Regions from separate parts of the Paraburkholderia sp. RL17-381-BIF-C genome, predicted to be linked through region 2. Evidence: riboswitches for the same ligand, from Rfam matches in the RefSeq annotation. Region 2 holds a riboswitch; the other holds the start of a gene.
What was found. A riboswitch is a leader RNA that binds a small molecule or an ion and turns the genes downstream of it on or off. The one in region 2 is predicted to bind glycine.
Positions count from the first base shown of each region.

Region 1: it holds a riboswitch for glycine, as region 2 does, so the genes downstream of both, P0D70_RS31560 (D-amino acid dehydrogenase) here and gcvT (glycine cleavage system aminomethyltransferase GcvT) in region 2, are expected to answer to the same signal.

Region 1 is NZ_JARESX010000083.1:16,491-23,789, forward strand. Features, by position in the region: gene P0D70_RS31535 (aminotransferase class I/II-fold pyridoxal phosphate-dependent enzyme) at 1-1,078, shown strand, start outside; gene P0D70_RS31540 (sodium:solute symporter family transporter) at 1,122-3,050, opposite strand; gene P0D70_RS31545 (DUF485 domain-containing protein) at 3,047-3,382, opposite strand; gene P0D70_RS31550 (YbhB/YbcL family Raf kinase inhibitor-like protein) at 3,889-4,275, opposite strand; gene P0D70_RS31555 (DJ-1/PfpI family protein) at 4,275-4,982, opposite strand; glycine riboswitch at 5,163-5,252, shown strand; partial or broken gene P0D70_RS31560 (D-amino acid dehydrogenase) at 5,418-6,603, shown strand; gene P0D70_RS31565 (hypothetical protein) at 7,091-7,252, opposite strand.
Region 2 is NZ_JARESX010000001.1:230,721-238,019, forward strand. Features, by position in the region: gene P0D70_RS01095 (c-type cytochrome) at 44-949, shown strand; gene P0D70_RS01100 (UvrD-helicase domain-containing protein) at 1,118-3,208, opposite strand; gene P0D70_RS01105 (oxidoreductase) at 3,529-4,578, shown strand; gene P0D70_RS01110 (YdgH/BhsA/McbA family protein) at 4,774-5,124, shown strand; glycine riboswitch at 5,272-5,354, shown strand; glycine riboswitch at 5,398-5,552, shown strand; gene gcvT (glycine cleavage system aminomethyltransferase GcvT) at 5,633-6,751, shown strand; gene gcvH (glycine cleavage system protein GcvH) at 6,896-7,276, shown strand.

The DNA.
Region 1 (7,299 bases), on a different contig from region 2:
CGCCGGCGCGATGCAGACAATGGCGGTGCGGGACGGAAATCCGGATCCGTTGTTCCTGCCGGATGAAGGCGAGATCCGTGACGCGCTGGGCCGTATCAGCGTTGCGCATCATCTGTATGGCGAGCAACGCAACGACGTTGGCTTCGTTGAATGGGCGCACGCCCAGTTTGTCGACGACAGGATCGATGCGCGCAGCGGCATTTTCGTTTCCGTTGGCGCGCTTGATGCGATCGAGCGAGCGCTCACCGTGGCGAGGCTGCATCCAGGTGACTCCGTTGCAGTTGAGGACCCTGGGTACATGAGTGTGCACGGCCTGGTGCGTGCGATGCAACTTGAGCCTATCTCGCTTGACATCGACGACGACGGGGTGACGCCGACCAGTCTCCGCAAAGCGATCAAGGCCGGCGCAAAGGCGGTAATTGTCACGAGCCGCAGCCACAATCCATCCGGTATCGTGACCTCGCGCTCGCGTGCCGCCGATCTGAAAAAGTTGATCGGAGATGGCGGCGACGTGCTGTTCATAGATGACGATCATACGAACGTGTTGCGACTTGCGGGGTATAACCCTTGGCATATGGGTGCTCGAAGGTGGCTCACTATCCGCTCCCTCTCCAAAGCGCTTGGCCCGGACTTTCGCGTTGCCTATTCGACGGGCGACGCGCAGACGATTCATCAACTCGAACAAAGACAGGGCCTCGGAATGGGATGGGTTAGCAACCTGCTACAACGCCTCGTGCGGGAACTGCTCGGGACATCTTCCGTGCAGCGCAAGATCGCCGCTGCAGGAGACGCCTACCGCGAGCGTCATCATTTGCTGACCACGGCACTTAAAAAGCGTGGCTTCGACGTGCGTACCGGAGCCGGGCTGAACGTATGGATCCCGGTTTCCAATGAACACGAAGTCACGCCGAGGCTCTTCGAAGCGGGCTGGCTTGTGCGTTCCGGGCGTGACTTCTGTTTTGGAGAACCGAGCGGGATTCGCGTGACGGCCGCCCGGATGACAACCTCGACGATCTTGGGGTTCGCTGACGCGCTAGCGAAGGCACACAAGGACGCGTCAACAACCTTGATTGCCTGATACAAGGGCGTCTGCGGGTACAAATCCGGGAGCGCCCTGCCCCTTAGTGATCCATGGCTTTCGCCACTCCAATACCGCTGTCCCGGCGAAAGATGAGCGCCTGCCACGCCGCATCTGTTTCGCGGCGGTGACCAAACAACGAGCCGATCACCAACAGCAGGAAACCGAGCGGAACTGATACGATCGCCGGATTACGCAAAGGTATCAGCGGCTTCTCCAGTCCGACAATGCTGGTCGTACGTGAGCCAAGAGAGTCAAGCGTCGACTGTGCGGTTGCGCGATCAGCAAGCGCTGGCCCACGTTGTCTGGCAACATCATTTCGGCCTGCTGCAGTCGAGACATCCATGGAGTCCAGTTGCGCGAGGCGCGCGTTCGCGCTCGCCAGCGCCTGTGTCGCTTGCGCTCGTGTAGTCAATGGATACTGCATGTTGGGCGAAACCAGCACGAACAGAATCGTCGCCACTACGCCTCCTATCACGCCAAAGATTACGCCGCGTGTGTTGCAGCGCTTCCAGTAGAGCGTCGCGAGCAGCGCGGGAAGATTGGCGGACGCTGCTACGGCGTAAGCCAGCCCCACCAGATGGGCAACATTCTGGCCCTTGGCAAGCAAGGCCGCACTCGTCGCGACAATTGCGACAAATATCGACGCCACTTTGCCCGCCATCAATTGTTCGTTATCCGAAGCTATTCCACCCCTGATTGCACCTACGTACACGTCGTGCGCCAGCGATGATGCGGCGGCGAGCGTCAGACCGGCGACTACTGCGACGATGGTCGCGAACGCAATCGCCGCGACGATGCCGACCAGTACGTTGCCCCAGAGGGATGCGCTTCCGCCCCCGAGATGCTGCGCAAGCAGCAAGGCTGCAAGATTGCCTCCCTTGTCGGCAGCCGCGATCTTCGCAGAACCGACGTAGTAAGCCGCCGCGAAGCCGATGACGATGATCAGAAGATGGCAGCCCCCGATCCACAGCATGCCCCACAGCACCGAGCGCCGGGCGGTCTGAGCGTTTTTTACTGAAAAAAAGCGCATCATGATGTGCGGCATCGCGGCGGTACCCAGGACGAGAGCGAGACCCAAGGACAACAGTTCAACCGGATCCTTCAGATATAGCCCCGGCTCGAAGAACGATTGCGTGATCAGCGCTTTGGACTCAACTGGCGGCGATCCAATTGTCAGTATCCATTCGCGCAATTCAGGGCGATGAGAGAGCGCTTCCAGTAACGCCGTGACGCTGAAACCGAATGGTGCAAGTGCGAGTATGGTAAGTAGGCTGCACATACTCAACAGCAAGACCGCCTTGATGATCTGCACCCAGGTGGTCGCCCGCATTCCACCGAATGTGACATAGACGAGCATAAGCGCGCCAACGACGATCACAGAGATCTGATACGGAATGCCGAGCAATGCGTAGAGCAACACGGCGCCGCCCACAATCTGCGGCACCATGTAAGAGATCGCTACGATGACGCTCGAAAGGGCTGCCAGTGATTTTGATATCCGGAAATCGTGGCGGTAGGAGAGGACGTCGCCGAAGGTAAAACGTCCAAGGTTTCGACACGGTTCCGCGACCAGCAGGAGGACAGGGATGAATGCGGTGAAAAAGCCAACTAGGTAGATTATGCCGTCGAAACCGTAGAGCCCAACGAGGCCCGATACGCCGAGAAAGGCTGCGGCGGAAAGATAGTCGCCGGCAATCGCAAGGCCGTTTTTCGGTCCAGAGATACCACCGCCCGCTGTGTAGAACTCGCTAGCGCTACTGCCTCGCCTCGAATTAATCCATGTGATTACCAACGTGAGTGCGATGACAACGGCAAACGCAGCAAACGCATTGGGGCGCGACGATTCCGGCACGACACCCGCAGCGGATGCAAAGCTCGGAAAACACAACATGACCGTTGAAACGATGACCGGCAACACGGCGCAATGCTGCAACTGCATGACGGAGGCTCGATGCTCGAGGTGTTTCATTCCGTTGCTCCTGCGGTCAGCACCGTAGCGATTCGTTCATCAATGACGCGCATGCGGCGAGCGTAGTAAATGGCGACCACAGCGCCGAAAAGATACTGAGACAAAGTGAACACCATCCCGAGGTTGACTACGCTGATGACTGGCGTGGCTAGTACGGAACGAAACCAGCCGGCACAAACTTGTAGCGCCAGGTAATAAGCAAAAAACAGTACGGTAAGCCCGATGCGCAGACGATTCTTAGTCGCCACACACGCCGCAAACGAGTCAGCTGTCGCATTGGGCCAGACGGTGGCCGCAAGAATAACTTCAGGTTGGTTCGTTGAGTTGCACATTCCTCTCCTCCATTGAGCGAACTTCATCAAGTTATGTACTAGTACAATAATATTTATGTACCAATAAATGTAGGCTCATCGTTTTGATTGGTCAAATGGAAAAATATTGGTATTAACCCACCCAGGATGTCTGGATGCATGGTGGCGAGCGGGCCGCGCCCGGAGGAAAACTGTAAGAACGGCAGTACCGCGCAAGCGACGGATGTACCGATGATGGACGCAGAATCAATCACGTGGTCTTGAATGCCCCCAACGACCGCGGTCCGCTCGAAGATGTATTCGCGTCGAGACGATAGAGATCAAGTGCATAGATTTCGAGTACGTACCGGTGTAGCAATGCGTCATTCCATGGCACACATGGTCCGTCGCGGCCGTAATAGCGAGCCGACATTTCGACATCCCCGCTGAACCACGTTGTATCGTCGTTGATACGGTGGCGGGACCGTCTGGAGCATGAGGGCCCGACTTTCTACGTGGCGTGATTCCTTTGCCGCGTCGAACCTTCCTTATCTCTCGAACAAATGCGTCGATATCGATCTGGAGCCAGTGATAGAAATGGACGCGGGGAAGGGATGCATCCGCCTCGCCCCCTCTTGATTGACGTCAGCCGCCCGACTCGGGACATCCCGGTCGTGACAGACGATGGCGAAGGATCGCGTGCCGCCAGGCACCCCGGACCATGCGAGACTCGGGTTACGAATGTCACCGAGATTCATACACTCGTGAGGATGGGATGTAGTGAAGGGGAACGTATCAGGAATGACGCCGCCGTTTGGAAAGCTGTTGCTTTCAATCTCATATCCTGCTCCGTTAAAGTCAGGAATTCGATAATGACGGCGGTGCACAGTCGGAGCAACAACGGTCCCAACGTGCGACCGCCCTCGGTGATGCATCAAGCAGTGGGTTGCCGCGCCGCTTGATAAGCTGCAGCACTGGCTAGACGCTTTTCAGTAATGGCGCGGGCGCGCTCAGTTACTGTTTTCAGCACTGCCGGCGGCGCAGACGCCGGAGATCCCGCCTGGAACGGCGGTTTCGGATCGTAAGCCATGTAGAGCTGCAACTCCTGCGCAACTGTCTCGCCTCGCAGCAGTGAAACAACAATGAGCGAGCCGTCGATTCCCGACGTAACACCGCCGGCACTCACGAACTTCCCGTCGATGACAACACGCTCATCGCTAGGCGTTGCACCGAAGTATGGCAGCACACCCATCGCGGTCCAGTGCGTCGTCGCACGACGTCCTTCAAGCAGCCCCGCAGCGCCACAAAGCAGTGCCCCGGTGCAGACGGAATATACGTACCGGGCATGTTCGGCCTGTCGGCGAATAAATCCAAGCACCTCCTCGTCCTTCATCAGCTCTTCCTGGCCGTATCCACCGGGTACGAGCAGAACGTCGAGTTGTGGCGCCTCCTCAAACGTCGTATCGGCCAGCAGACGCAAGCCCATGAGATCGCGGACTGGCTCCTTGTTTTTCCACAGCGTCATGAATGACGAGTTTGGCGTGCGTGCCAGCGCTTCAAATGGGCCGGTGAAATCGCATTGATCCATGCCCGGGAAGATGATCCCGCCAATCTTCAGATGTTGCTCCAGAGGAATACTCAATTTACATCTCCTTTGTACTGGTACAAAATTGTTGTCATACAGGTACAAATATACGCTTGAGAAAAGCGCTGTCAACTGTCGATTGCAACAAGTTTTTCAATTTCCATAGGGCCGCGCCCGCTATTCGATGAGACATGCTTGTCGAAGAGGAATTGGTGATGTACGGTCGCGCTGTTCAATTCGTTCAGCACGGGAGAGATCGTCTTTCGCGACGACGCCGACGGAGCAACCGCCCCGGAAACTCTCAGGCAAAAGGACCGCGCAAAAGGAACATCTGGAGAGCGGCGCAATGCGCCCACCGAAGGGGAGTCCGGTTTTGTTCCGATATTTACCGGCGCAGCGGGCGAAACTCTCAGGTAACAGGGACAGATGGGGCATCGGTGCCGGTTCGATGCACAACAGCCGGCGGTGCTCAATAAAAAACTGGATCTGAACATGTCACGAATCGCCATTATCGGTGCCGGCACTACCGGCGTCACGACCGCCTACGCGCTCGCACAACGCGGGCACCTTGTCACCGTATTCGAGCGACATCGCTATGCGGCAATGGAGACGTCCTTTGCGAATGGGGGGCAGCTATCAGTTAGCAATGCGGAAGTCTGGAACAACCATGCGACAGTATTAAAGGGTCTGCGCTGGATGTTTACGCGTGACGCACCGTTGTTGCTCAATCCACGCCCGAGCTGGCACAAGTACAGTTGGATCGGAGAGTTTCTCCGGCAGATCCCGAATTACCGTGCGAATACGATCGAGACGGTGCGTCTCGCAATCGCCGCGCGCGAACACCTGTTCGGCATCGCCGACAGGGAAGGCATCGCATTCGATCACGAGACGCGCGGCATCCTCCATTTCTACGCAACTCGTGGTGAGCACAATGCTGCGACGCGGATAAATGAACTGCTGCGCGCGGGCGGCCTTGATCGCCGCCCGGTCACGCCAGACGAAATCCGTGTGATCGAACCCGCACTCAACGGTGACTTCTACGGGGGATTCTTCACGGAGTCCGATTCGACAGGTGATATCCACAAATTCACGCGCGGCTTGTCGGCAGCGTGCGAGCGCCAAGGCGTCGAGTTCCGCTACGACGCCCCAGTCCGGTCGATTGGTTCAGTGGGTCCCAAGCGGCCATGAGTTGTTTGATAACGTAGTTGTATGTGCGGGCGTCGGCAGCAGACAATTCGCATCGATGGTCGGCGATCACGTCAACGTATATCCGGTGAAGGGCTATTCCATCACGGTGAACCTTGATGACGAAATAAGTCGGAATAGCGCACCGTGGGTCAGCCTACTCGACGATCGCGCCAAGATCATCACAAGTCGCCTTGGCCTGGATCGTTTCCGAGTTGCGGGCACTGCCGAGTTTAACGGTTTTAACCGCGACATCCGCTCCGATCGCGTCGAACCGCTGATTAACTGGGTACGGCGTCATTTCCCGAATGTATCGACCGCGCGCGTCATCCATTGGGCTGGCTTACGTCCGATGTTACCAAGCATGTTGCCACGTGTCGGACGGGGGAAGCGACCGGGCGTCTTCTATAACACTGGACACGGTCACCTTGGCTGGACATTGTCAGCAGCGACTGCGGAAGGCGTTGCTCACGCGATCGGCATGGGGTCTTGATTGACGGAACCTGTTGTCCGCGGGCTTAAGGCGGAGATGGCCTGCGGGGCATCTGGGACATACTCAAGCAACGGATCAGCACCGTTAGTTTGAACGTGCACAAATCTGCTCATGCAGATTGTCTTCGCAGGGCAAATGGTCGCCCCTGCTGAGGGGGGCGGCGCGAACGCCGCCTCCAAAGGTGCCTTTCGCACTCCGGCGCGGCGAGCCGCCCCGCGTGGCGAGCCAGCGCTCGCGCACCACACCTCTGTACGCTGCATGAACGCTGCGCCAGGCAGCCACACGTGAGTCTCCGCTTTTCCTTGCAGGTAGCGCGATGACGTGATGGCCGCCTCGCACGGGAACACGGATAGTCGTGCCCGCATGTGGCAGGCGTGCAGTCAACTTCTGTCCGCGGCGGGCATTCACACCAGCCGCCGCGGCATGCACACACCAGCCGCGTCGCGATGCGTACTTCACTGCACCGATGGTCGACGTCCACGCTGGATTAATATTTTGCGTAGAGCAGCCCGGAGAGCATACATTCGCCCTTCGGGCTGAGTTGCGTCATCGCCTTCTTCTTCTCGGTGAAGTCGAGGGCTTCGGCGACCACGGGTTTGCGCGTCTTGCTGGCCCATGCAATGGCTTGCGTCAGTGCGTCCGACAGCACCGCGTTGCCCTGAGCTGGCTTCTTAGCGCAACAGAGGCAATCGTTGT
Region 2 (7,299 bases):
CGTCACGCTGTACCGCTCACATACCCACGGAGACGAGACAAGCATGAGCGAAGCACCACACGGAGCCCCGATCAAAACCCCCGGGCAGCTCGTCGCTGCGATCATTGCCAGTTTTGCGGTACCGATCGTCATCATCGTGCTGCTGGCCGTCTACGTCGATAACTCGACGCGCACCGGCGCCGGCACCGACTCTCTCTCCGAAGCCGAGGTCACCGCCCGCATCAAGCCATTCGCCCAGGTCGACATTCGCGACGCCAATGCGCCGCGCGTCTACAAGACCGGCGAAGAAGTCTACAAAGCCGTTTGCTCCGCTTGCCACGCATCGGGTGCGGCGGGCGCGCCGAAATTCACCAATACCGCCGACTGGGCGCCGCGCATCGCGCAGGGCTTCGACACGCTGCTGCACACGGCGCTCGCCGGCAAAGGCGCAATGCCGCCGCGCGGCGGCACCAGCCCGGACGACTACAGCGACTTCGAAATCGCACGCGCTGTCACCTATATGGCGAACAACTCCGGCGCGAGCTTCCCTGAACCGGCTCAGCCGGCGGCAGGCGCCGCGGCGGCATCCGGTGCAGCAGCAGCAGCAGCAGCGGCTCCGGCCGGCGCTTCTGACGCAGGCGCGGCCCAAGCCGCCGCGGCCATGGCCGCGATGGCCAGCGTGCCGCAAGCGGCCGCACCGGCAGCAGGCGGCACGCAAAGCGCGGATGCCTCGCAAGCCGGCAAGGCGTTGTATCAGCAAGTCTGTCAGGCCTGTCACGCGGCAGGCGTACTGAACGCACCGAAGTACGGCGACAAGGACGCCTGGGCGCCACGTCTGAAAGAACCCATGGACACGGTCTATAACTACGCGCTGCACGGCAAGGGCGCGATGCCCGCGAAAGGCGGCTCGAATGCCTCGGACGCGGACGTGAAGGCCGCCGTCGACTACATGGTCAGCGCGGTGAAGTAAGACGAACGACGGCGTCTGCCAGGTCGTAAAAAATCCCTGCCCACGGTGACGCGGTGCAGGGATTTTTTTATCGGCCATCGCTGAAGCGCGCTACCCAGGTGCCCGATTTCGACACTCACTCACGCGCGCTGAACGCGCGTCTTTTGCCTCGGTATTCGCGACACTCCCTCAAGGCTTCTGCAACAGCGCCTTCAAACTGGCAAGCCGGTCTTTCGGCGACATAGGCGCTTCTTCGGGCGTCGGCGGGGGAGCGTCGTCGAGCAACATTTCGGGAATGAAGCGCGACGGCTCGCACACCACCGTTTCTCGCGCGCGCTTGCGCTTCTTGCACCAGTTCAGATGCAAACTGCGCTGCGCACGCGTGATCGCGACGTACATCAGCCGGCGCTCTTCTTCGATGCGCGCGTCGTCGATCGGCTCGTCGTCGGGACCGCCGCGATGCGGCATGATGCCTTCTTCGACACCAACCAGAAACACGTGCGGATACTCCAGGCCCTTCGACGCATGCACCGTTGAGAGCCGCACCGCGTCGGGATCTTCCTCGCGGCCTTCGAGCATCGACATGAGCGCGACGGTCTGGATCAGACCGAGCAGATTCTTGCCAGTGTCGCCGAGACCGTCGGCGGTGTCGTAGCCGGTGGCTTCGTCGGCCGCGGCGCCCGTCGGCTCAGCCTTGGTGCCTTTGCGCTTCAGCCACTCCATGAACTCAAGCACGTTCTGCCACTTGGACTGCGCCTGACGTTCGTCGAACGCGTCGTACAGATAGGCTTCGTAGTGGATGGCGTCCATCAGTTCGTCGAGCAGCGTGCCGGCGGCGTCTTTCTCGGCGCGGTCGGTGAGGCGCTGCATGAAGTCGCAGAACACGCGCATCGGTTCGATCTGCCGCGGCGACAGACGCGCCTCGATGCCGCCCATGTACACCGCTTCGAACAGCGACACCTTGGCCTGTCCTGCGAACGAGCCGAGCGCCTCGAGCGTGGTATTGCCGACGCCGCGGCGCGGCGTGGTGATCGCGCGGATGAACGCCGGGTCGTCGTTCGCGTTGGCGATCAGACGCAGATAGGCGCAGATGTCCTTGATCTCGGCCTTGTCGAAGAACGATTGGCCGCCGGACAGCACATACGGAATCCGCTCACGCCGCAACACCTGTTCGAAGATGCGCGCCTGGAAATTGCCGCGATACAGGATCGCGTAGTCGCGGAAATTCGCGCGCCGCTCGAACTTGTGCGCCGACAAACGGAACACCACGGACTCGGCCTCGTGTTCTTCGTCGTTGCACGGCGTGACGGTGATCGTGTCGCCCATGCCGTGTTCGGACCACAGCTTCTTTTCGAACAGCTTTGGATTGTTCGCGATCACGTTGTTCGCGGCCGTCAGAATCCGCACCGTCGAGCGGTAGTTCTGCTCCAGCTTGATCAGATGCAGCTTCGGAAAATCCTTGCTCAGCTGCCCGAGATTTTCGAGCGTCGCGCCGCGCCAGCCGTAAATGGCCTGATCGTCGTCGCCGACCGCCGTGAACGCCGCGCGCTTGCCGGCCAGCAGTTTCACCAGTTCATACTGACAGGCGTTGGTGTCCTGATACTCGTCGATCAGCAGATAGCGCAGCTTGTTCTGCCAGCGGTCGCGCACCTGTTCGTTCTTCTCGAACAGTTCGGCGGGCAGGCGGATCAGATCGTCGAAATCCACCGCCTGATAGGCATGCAGCGTCGCCACGTAATTGCGATAGACGATCGCGGCCTGATGCTCGTCCTCGTTCGCGGCAATGGCGATCGCCTGCTCGGGCATGATCATGCCGTTCTTCCACAGCGAGATGATCGACTGGATCTTGCGGATGAAACCCTTGTCCGTCGAGCCGACCTGTTCCTGGATCATGCCGAAGCAGTCGTCCGAATCCATGATCGAGAACTGCGGCTTCAGGCCGACGTGTTCCGCTTCCTGCCGCAGAATCTGCACACCGAGCGAGTGGAAGGTGCAGACCGTCAACTGGTTGACGGGCACTTTGCGGCCTTCCTTGCCGGGCGTGGTGAGCGTCTTGCCCTCGAGCAGCTTGCCCACGCGCTCGCGCATTTCCAGCGCGGCCTTGTTCGTAAACGTGACGGCGGCGATATGGCGCGGCTCGAAGCCCTTGGCCTCGATCAGATGCGCGATTTTCTGCGTGATCACGCGCGTCTTGCCGCTGCCTGCGCCGGCGAGCACGAGACACGGACCGTCGAGATAACGGACCGCTTCATTTTGAGCGGGGTTCAGGCCTGCGGACATCGTCTGTGGATGGGTGATGCGGTTAAAGCGGCGGTTGAGGGCGCGGTGGCGAAACGCCGGCCGAAGGCCCGGGGGCATGCTGCGCGGCGCCGTGCCGGAACAGGCGCCCCGCACGGTGCGGAGGGTGTTCTGGCCCGCTTCGCAAACGCGCAAGAGGAGCGATGTTAACACGGATGTACGCAACCGATGCCCGCGCCCCATGACGGCCGCCAGTACCACCACGACGCTGACGATCCACCTTCAGGACATGCCACAATTGCGGTGGTGCGCGCCGCCGCCACGGTGGCAAAGCGGCGCGCCGTTTTTGCAGGAAGACACGCATGTCCGCATCGCTGAAGATTGGATTGATGGGTTACGGTTTCGCCGGCGCGACCTTTCACGCGCCGGTAATCGCGCACTGCGGCCGCGCGAGCGTTGCGGCCATCGCCACGAGCCAGCCCGAGCGCGCGCTCGCCGACTATCCGCACACGAAGGTGGTGGCCGACCTCGACGCGCTGCTCGCGCTCGACGACATCGACTGCGTCGTGATCGCCACGCCGAACGACACGCACTTCGAGCTGGCGCGGCGCACGCTGGAAGCGGGCAAACACGTGGTGGTCGACAAGCCGGTCACGCTGAATGCCGCCGACGCCCGCACGCTGGCCAACATCGCACTCGCCCGCTGCAAGCTCTTCATGCCGTTTCACAACCGTCGCTGGGACGGTGATTTTCTGACCGTGCGCGACCTGCTCGCGAGCGGCGAATTGGGACGGATCACGCAATACGAATCGCATTTCGACCGTTTCCGGCCGGAGGTGCGACAGCGTTGGCGTGAAGAAGCGTCGCGAGGCGGCGGTCTGCTGCTGGACCTGGGGCCGCATCTGGTCGACCAGGCGTTGGCCCTGTTCGGCACGCCGCAGAGCGTGTCGGCCACCGTGCGCACGCATCGCGACAATGCCAGCGCACCGGACTACGTGCATATCCAGCTCGGCTACAGTGAGTTCGAAGTGGTGTTGCACGCCAGCGCGTTGACCGCGCTGGTCGCGCCGCGCTTCTCGATCCACGGCACGCGCGGCAGCTATGTGAAAACCGGGCTCGACACGCAGGAAGATCAATTGAAAGCCGGCCTGCGGCCCGGCGACGAAGGCTTCGGCGCGGGCAATGCGGCCGGGTTGCTGCGCGTACTGGAAGGCGATCAGGAAGTCGAGCGCGAGCTGCCGACGCGTAATGGAGATTACGTTGGCTTCTATATCGCCGTGGCCGACGCCATCCAGAACGGCGTGAAGTTCCCGGTCAGCGCTCAGGACGCTGTGGACGTAATGACAATTATCGAACTCGCCGCCCGTAGCTCGGAAGAAGGCGTCCGGCTGCCGTTCGAGCGCGTTCGCTGAACTGTTTGCCCGCGCGTCGAAACGCCTTGTGTACCTAAAATGGCACTTGCCGCCTCCCGCGCGGGCCACGATCCTGACAGGCCCGAAAGGAACATAACGTTACAAATAAGAACGCGCCGCCGGTCAGCGCGCTCCGGCAGTCAGCCGTTGCTACCCAAGTAGCAAGACAAAACGACTATGACTTCCGGAGAGTTCATGCCCCGTACTATCCGCGCGCTCGCCGCGTGCGCCCTGCTCAGTTCGCTCGCCGCCTGTGTGGTGACGCCTCAACCCGCGCCGGCACCGCGCCCCAACCCGCAGCAGATCGCGGATCAGCGCCTGCGCCAGGTCGACGGCCGCATCGAGAATCTCAGCCGCCGTATCGACAATCGCGTGAATCAGGGCTATTACCCGCCTCCGCAAGGCGGCGCGCTGCACCATCGTCTCGATGTGATCCGTCAGGAAGCGCATGACATGGCCGCGCAACACGGCGGTGGCCTGTCCAGCGACGAACAGCGCGTGCTGAATCAGGAACTGGACAACGCGGCACACGCCATCGGCGAATAATCGCGCGCTCAGGCGCCGAAGCAGTGCAAGCGCGGGCATCGCGTCCCGCGCTTTTTTGGCGAGGGCAAGACGCCGCGTCAACCGCCGTGCCGCTCGCGGGCCTAGATTTGACAAGCCCCCGGCCCTCGCGTACATTCGCCGCACGCGTCGGGAGAGCGCGCTGGCCGCAGGAAACCGCAGGCCGCGCCGCCGAAGGGGCACACCCGCAAACTCTCAGGCAAAAGGACCGACCGCGTCGAAGAACCCGCGTTGAATCAAGCTCGACGCACCGGTTTTTCGCACTCTGGAGAGCGGCAGTAGCCGTCTGCGTCGTTATAAATCGAGCGGATCTGGCAGGCTGCCCACCGAAGGGGCGCGCGTTTCACCGTGACGAATTCACATTCTCACGGCAACGCAATCTCTCAGGTATCGAGGACAGAGGGGCCATGCAACGCATCGCTCGCAGCTAAAAGGCCGCGAGGCGTAGCGCCGCATGGCCTTTTTTGTTTCGCGAGATGCCCGAGGCCCCATGACCGAACTCAAACACACCCCGCTCAACGCCACCCATCGTGCGCTCAATGCCCGCATGGTCGATTTTGGCGGCTGGGACATGCCCGTCAACTACGGCTCGCAGATCGACGAACACCGCGCCGTGCGCACCGACGCCGGCATGTTCGACGTCTCGCACATGTGCGTCGTCGATTTCACCGGCGAGCGCGTGCGCGCCTTCTTCGAATATGCGCTGGCCAATAACGTCGCCAAGCTGCAAACGCCCGGCCGCGCGCTGTACTCCTGTCTGCTGAACCCGAACGGCGGCGTGATCGACGACCTGATCGTCTATTACTTCGGCGAAGATCACTTCCGCGTGGTCGTTAACGCCGGCACCGCCGATAAAGACATCGCCTGGTTCGGCCAGCTCAACGCCGAAGGCAGCTTCGGCCTGACCATCACGCCGCGCCGCGACTACGCGATCGTCGCCGTGCAAGGCCCGAATGCTCGCGAAAAAGTCTGGCAAACCGTGCCGGCCGCGCGCGCCGCCACCGAAGCGCTGAAGCCGTTCAACGCCGCCCGCATCGAAGACACGCCGTTCGGCGAATTGACCGTAGCCCGTACGGGCTATACCGGCGAAGACGGCTTCGAAATCATCGTCCCCGCAGATCACGTCGAAGCGCTGTGGAACGCGCTGCAGGCGCAAGGCGTGCGCCCGGCCGGACTCGGTGCGCGCGACACACTGCGCCTCGAAGCCGGCATGAACCTGTACGGCCAGGACATGGACGACAACGTCTCGCCGCTCGACGCCGGCCTCGCCTGGACGGTCGACCTCACCTCGCCGCGCGACTTCGTCGGCAAGGGCAAGCTGGAAGCGGACGGATCGCAGGCCGCGTTCGTCGGCCTGATCCTGCTGAAGGACAACGGCAAGGCAGCAGGCGTGCTGCGTGCTCATCAGAAAGTCGTCACGCCGCAAGGCGAAGGCGAAATCACCAGCGGCACGTTTTCCCCGACCATGCAGGAATCGATCGCCTTTGCGCGCGTGCCGAAAGGCGTGCAGCCGGGCGACACCGTTCACGTTCAAATTCGTGACAAGAACGTTCCCGCAAGCGTGGTAAAACTGCCGTTCGTGCGCAACGGCAAAGTGCTCGCGGTTTAAGCAAGCCGGCGCGTGCGCAAACCTTCACAAGAAAACGCCGGGCCGCCCCAAGTTTTCTTGTTCCCCTCGGGGGAACCTGGCGCGAAGCGACAGGTTTGGGGGCCCTTTAAGTCATTACCGAATCACACCGCATAGGAGCATCCGATGAGCATCCCGGCCGATCTGAAATACACCGAATCGCACGAGTGGGTCCGCACCGAAGCGGACGGCACGCTGACGGTCGGCATCACCGACCACGCGCAGGAAGCGCTCGGCGATATCGTCTTCTTCGAAGTCCAGGAACTGGGCAAAACCGTGACCGCTGGCGACACCGTCGCCGTGATCGAATCGGTGAAAGCCGCTTCCGATATCTACGCGCCGGTCTCGGGCGAAATCATCGAAGCGAACACGGCCGTGGCCGACACCCCGGATTCGGTCAACACCGCGCCGTACGAAAGCTGGCTCTTCAAGATCAAGCCGGCCGCGGACGCCACGCAAGACCGTCTGATCGACGCCGACGCGTACAGCAAGTCGATCGGCGCCTGATTCACCTTTACGTTTAACCCGAT